DNA from 2 places in the Trichococcus sp. TS_SC_9 genome. Region 1 is predicted to be linked to the other one. Evidence: predicted binding sites of a transcription regulator. Region 1 holds the regulator's gene; the other holds the start of a gene.
What was found. Region 1 encodes Rex, which represses fermentation and respiration genes when NADH is low (regulators of the CRP and FNR family bind a similar motif). Its sites were predicted from a motif close to TTGTGAANTANTTCACAA; they were not measured.

Region 1 (3,203 bases):
TCGTGGAGGCGCGCGCCAGGTTACGGGCGACGTAATCCTCCAATTTGGAGATTTCATCTTGTTGCTTCTCGTAAGCCTTCAATTCCTGTTCCAGGCGGGCGGCTTTTTCGGTCAGATAGTAAGAATAGTTCCCTTTGTAGTGCTGGATCTTGTGGCGGCTGATTTCGTAGACTTCAGTGGCGACTTTGTCCAGGAAATAGCGGTCATGGGAAACAATCAAAAGCGAGCCATTGTAACCCATCAGATAATTTTCCAGCCAAGCCAGCGTGTCGATGTCCAGATGGTTGGTGGGCTCATCCAAAATGAGCAGATCGTTCTTCTCAAGCAGGATTTTGGCCAAAGCGAGCCTTGTTTTCTGGCCGCCTGACAATTGGGAGATTGGGCGATCATAATCTTCTTCGTAGAACTGGAATCCGTGCAACACCGAACGGATTTCAGATTCGTAGCCGTATGCATTCTTTTCATGCAGGGTATGCTGAAGATGGTCATAGCGTTCCAAAGCTTTTTGATACGCCTCCTCGTCTTCGAGCAGGTCCGGATCCCCCAACGCGAAAGCGGCTTGCTCAGCCTCTTTGCTTAATCGGATAAGGGGGGCAAAAATGGTCAACATTTCTTGCCAAATCGTATTGGAGGAATCGACCGCGCTATGCTGATCCAAATAGCCGATTGTAACTTCCTTGCTCTTGGAAACAGAACCGGCATCCGTTGCTTCGATGCCTGCCAAAATCTTCAGCAGGGTTGATTTTCCTGCTCCGTTTCGGCCGACGAGCGCAATGCGCGAATGGTCCTGGACGGTAATTTGAATATTATCGAATAAGACGCTCGCCCCAAAAAGGCGCGCCAAATTTTGTCCTTGTAGTAAAATCATATGTAGTGTCCTCTTTCTAAATAAATACTCACATTTATCCTTTCCATTTTATCACAGCAAGCACTGATTCGATAGGGACAAGCAGAGTTATTGCTATATTCACGTATTTGTGCATGTGAAATTTATTAATGACCCCGTTTACAATTAGTATTGTATTTCACATATTGTTCAAAAAAGGCTTCACAATCAAGTCCGGTTTCGAACAAATTAGTAGATTTTTCACAATCAGATGCTATAATAGTCAATATGAAATGAAAGCCTAAGTATGTGAACATACTTTTTAAAGTTTGTGCATTCGGACAAACAATATGAGGTACTAAATGAACGAGGAAAGAAGAGGAGAAAATAATGTCGACGAATGATATTCCAAAAGCTACGGCAAGGAGGTTGCCGATTTACCACCGCTACTTGCGCTTTTTGCATAACGCTGGTAAAAAACGTGTTTCATCCACTGAATTGAGTGAAGCAGTAAAAGTGGACAGTGCTACTATCCGTAGGGATTTTTCATATTTTGGCGCACTAGGCAAAAGAGGATACGGCTATGATGTCGAGTATTTGTTGGATTTCTTCAGCAAAACATTGAATCAGGACCGTTTGACGAACGTGGCTCTGATAGGTGTGGGTAATTTGGGACATGCCTTGTTGAACTACAACTTCCATGTAAGCAATAACGTCCGCATCAGTGCCGCATTTGATGTCAATGAAGGCATCGTCGGCAAAATCCTTAGCGGTGTGCCGGTTTATCCGATGACGGATATGGTTGAGCAATTGCGCATCCAGCAGATTGATGTAGCCATTTTGACCGTTCCCCAGGAAGTGGCGCAGGATGCCACTAACCGATTGACTGAAGCGGGCGTTCGCGGCATCATGAACTTTACCCCAATCCGTCTTTCCGTTCCGGACAATGTCCGCGTTCAGAATGTGGACTTGACGAATGAATTGCAAACATTGATCTATTTCTTGGACAATGACATCGGCTGAGCAAAGTCGATAGCCGAGTAGAAGAGAACGCAAAAAGAAGGATGAGGCTGCCTCATCCTTCTTTTTTTTTTAGAGCTGAACGAACCCGTTCAGCTTTTCCTAATTTTTATCCATGCTGTCTTTGATTTTCAAGTAGGCATTGAACATGCGTACGCCTTTCACAACATCACTTGTTGCGAACAGCACGCTGACGATGGCCATGAATCCCCAGCCTGCAGTATTCACAGCATCGACTGCCAGCCAGATGAAGAGGACGGCGAAAACGAATCGAATGATTATTTGAATTAATAGATTTTTTAAAGTCATGTTATTCCTTTCTTCTTCCTAAATAGCGTGCTCCACGAGTCTTACGAAATGAGTTGGGACAGAATCGGCAAGGCGGACACGGCATTCATCAACGCATGGGCAATCATCGGAGTCGCTATGTTTCTTGTCCGGTAATAAAGGAAAGAAAACCAAAGACCCAGAGAGCCGTAAACTAAATAGTGCCCATCATTATGTGCAATCGCAAAAAGCAAAGCGCTGATAGTGGCCGCGCCGACTATCCCGATCCCGTCAACCAGATGGGTGACAATCGCTTTACGGAATACAAATTCCTCCATCACAGGTGCAAAGATGATGATGTTGAAAATAAAGAACGGGTAGCGGTTTGTCAAGTCCAGCAACACTTCCGTATTTTCGGAAACGACTGGCATCTTGAACAAAAGATACTCCACATTCATCGCGACGATCTGAATCAGGACAGCTCCCATGAAACCGAAGAGTCCGTTCGTGAGCGTTTTTCCGATTGGGGCAGCCGGTTGATCCGTAAGACTGTTTTGTGGTGTCCATTTTTTTCTGCTATTCCATGCTACCATAAGGACAGTCCCTAGGAAAGCAAAGAATAGCGAGAGATTCATGGCGGCCGCAATGCGATCTGCCTCCGGAATGAACAAAAGAATCAAGACCGGCAGAAACTGAGAAGCGAGATAGATGAGGATGATCTGTATGGCTAACGTTAACCTTGAACGTATTTTTTTATTCATATTAATAGTACCTTTCTGAGAGAACTGACGTTTTTGCGCTTGATAAATAGTATAGCACAGTAGCGCTCAAAAATAGAATTGGAAAAAATCGGCTTCCCTCTTGCAAATTAATTGGAGATTGATTAATATAGAAATGTAACTTAGCACTCTGAGTTGGTGAGTGCTAAAATGATATTATTTTGGAGGGGTCATCTTGTTAAAACCATTAGGAAACCGTGTTATTGTAGAAGTTGCCAAAGAAGAAGAAAAATCTATAGGCGGCATCGTTTTACCGTCATCCGCTAAAGAAAAATCCCAAACAGGTACCGTTATTGCTGTTGGCACAGGTC
Region 2 (3,203 bases), 970 kb from region 1:
ATGAAGTCATCCAATTGATCCGTGACAGTAAAGACAAAAAGGACTCCAAACAGAATCTGATGAAGCAGTATGCATTTTCGGAACCGCAATCGGAAGCGATTGTATCCTTGCAGCTTTACCGGTTATCGAATACGGACATCACCGCCCTCCAGAACGAAAAACTGGAACTGAATGAGCAGATTGCGACTTACCACGAAATCCTGAAACAGGAAAAAACGTTGTACGCTGTGATGAAGACAGAACTAGCCTCAGTCAAAAAACAATACGCGAATCCTCGCCGGACTACGATCCAGCATGAAATCGAGGAAATCAAAATCGACACGGAAGTTCTCGTGCCTGTGGAGGAAGTCGTTGTCTTGATCACGAAAGAGGGCTACTACAAGCGCACCAGCCTGCGCTCATTTGGAGCCTCGACAATCGCCGAAATCGGCTTGCGCGAAGGAGATAAGCCGCTATTTGTCGGGAAAGCATCTACCCTTGATGCGATCGTGATGTTCACTAATAAGGGAGACTATCTTCATTTTCCGATCCATGAATTGCCGGAACTGAAATGGAAAGATACGGGTAATCATATATCCCAAAACATTCCCTTCGCTCCGGAAGAAAAAATCATCAGCGTAGAAATTCTCCCGAACAACAGTGAACCAACCGGGACAATCCTATTCGTGTCAAAAGAAGGCTACATTAAACAGACACTGATGAGCGACTTCCGGACTTTCCGGGGCTACAGAAACAAAAAAGCGGTCGCTATGAAGCTGAAGAGCGAAACGGATGCGATTGTCTCCATCCAACGCTTGGAGGATCAACAAAATTACGATGTTCTCCTTGTGACCCATTTCGGATTCAGCCTGCGTTACGCTGTGAATGAAGTAGGCATTATCGGTACGCGCGCCAGCGGGGTCAAGTCCATCAATCTGAAAGACGGAGACATTGTGGTCGGGGGTGCCGCCTTTAAAGAAGGTGATGAGGACTTCCCAATCCTTGTGGTCACGCAAAGAGGGAACATCAAAAAATTCAAATCCGGCGAAGTCCCAATTTTGGGCCGCGCGAAACGGGGATTGATGCTGCTTAAGGAATTGAAGGCCAAGCCGCACCGCATCATCTTTATGGATTGCAATCTAGCATTGCCTAACCGATATGCGATCCGCACCACAGTTGGGAATAGCGTTGTGGTGGAAAGCAAAGAAACACCTTTCAGTCCTAGGTATTCGAACGGCAGTTTCGCTATCAACGAGAAGACGGATGGCGAAGTATCGGACATCGAGAAAGAGTTTGATTTTTCACAAATTAGAATTTTCTAATTAACTGTTATAAACAAAAAGCCAAAACGGAAACTGTGTAATAATACAGTTTCTGTTTTTTTATGAAACAGATTTTCCATCAAAATAAAGGTTTCACTAACTAATCGAAAGCTCTCTTCGTTTTTTTGACTTCCAGAACGTTGTTATATCAACGTTTTTAAATATTTTTCGAAAAGTTTACAAAAAGTTCGAAAAAAAGATTGATAGTTGTTGCACTTTCATCTGTACGTGTTATAATATTCATGTAGAAACCTGTTACACATATCACAATGTGAAAGCACTTTATAGGAGGAATATATAATGGAACAATGGCAAGGGTTTAAAGGAAAAACTTGGAAAGAAGAAGTCGACGTAAGAGACTTCATCATCAACAACTTCTCTGAATACACAGGCGACGAAAGCTTCTTGGCTGGTCCTACTGAAACAACAACTCTATTATGGGATCAAGTTATGGATCTTACTAAGCAAGAAAGAGAAGCTGGCGGCGTATTGGACATGGATACTAAAGTTGTATCTTCCATCACTTCCCATGCAGCAGGCTACCTGAACAAAGAAAAAGAGCAAATCGTCGGTTTCCAAACTGAAAAACCACTTAAACGCAGCTTGATGCCTTACGGCGGTATCCGCATGAGCGAACAGGCTTGTGAAGAAGCTGGCTACAAAGTTGATCCAGAAGTTTCTATGATTTTCCGCGACTACAGAAAAACACATAACCAAGGCGTATTTGACGCTTACACTCCAGAAATGCGTGCAGCAAGAACAACCGGCGTCATCACAGGCTTACCGGATGCATACGGCCGCGGCCGCATCATCGGCGACTACCGTCGTGTAGCTTTATACGGTGTGGACTTCCTGATGCAAGACAAATTAAATGAATTCGCTAAAATCGGCGACGGCACGATGACTGAAGAAATCATCCGTTTGAGAGAAGAATTCAGCGAACAATACCGCGCTTTGAAAGAATTGAAAGAATTAGGAAACATCTACGGATTTGATATTTCCAAACCAGCAACAACCGCTCAAGAAGCTTTCCAATGGTTATACTTCGGGTACTTGGCTGCTGTTAAACAACAAAATGGTGCAGCAATGTCATTAGGTCGTACTTCAACTTTCTTGGATATCTATATCCAACGTGATCTTGAAAACGGAACATTGACTGAAGAAACGGCTCAAGAAATCGTTGACCACTTCGTAATGAAATTGCGTATGATCAAATTTGCACGTACGCCAGAATACCAAGAATTGTACTCAGGAGATCCACAATGGGTTACTGAATCAATCGCCGGTATGGCACATGATGGCCGCTCAATGGTCACAAAATCAAGCTTCCGTTTCTTGAACACATTGACTAACTTAGGCGCAGCTCCAGAGCCTAACTTGACAGTTCTTTGGTCAACTAGATTGCCTGACGGATTCAAAAAATACTGTGCTAAAATGTCTATCGAAACAAGCGCTATCCAATACGAAAATGATGACATCATGACTCTTGAATGGGGCGATGACTACGGAATCGCTTGCTGCGTATCCGCGATGAGAATCGGGAAACAAATGCAATTCTTCGGAGCGCGTGCTAACTTGGCTAAAACATTGCTTTACGCAATCAATGGCGGGATTGACGAAACTAAGAAAAAACAAGTTGGACCTAAATTGCAACCAATCACTTCAGAATACCTTGATTACGCTGAAGTTACTGAAAAATTCGATGTAATGATGGACTGGATCGTAGCTTTGTATGTGAATACATTGAACGTTATCCACTACATGCATGACAAATATTCATACGAATCATTGGAAATGGCTTTGCATGATACACACGTTGTCCGCACATTGGCAACTGGTGTGGCTGGATTCTCAGTTACAATCGACTCACTTTCTGCTATCAAATACGCGAAAGTTAAACCA

Region 2: a site for Rex is predicted at 1,554-1,571, ahead of pflB (formate C-acetyltransferase). Genes of this name have one in related genera too.

The regions. Positions count from the first base shown of each region.
Region 1 covers NZ_CM149591.1:492,709-495,911, reverse strand. Annotated here, with positions in the region: gene AC0J5I_RS02220 (ABC-F family ATP-binding cassette domain-containing protein) at 1-868, opposite strand, end outside; gene AC0J5I_RS02215 (redox-sensing transcriptional repressor Rex) at 1,217-1,849, shown strand; gene AC0J5I_RS02210 (DUF4305 domain-containing protein) at 1,949-2,155, opposite strand; gene AC0J5I_RS02205 (CPBP family intramembrane glutamic endopeptidase) at 2,197-2,874, opposite strand; gene groES (co-chaperone GroES) at 3,068-3,203, shown strand, end outside.
Region 2 covers NZ_CM149591.1:2,620,117-2,623,319, reverse strand. Annotated here, with positions in the region: gene parC (DNA topoisomerase IV subunit A) at 1-1,301, shown strand, start outside; gene pflB (formate C-acetyltransferase) at 1,602-3,203, shown strand, end outside.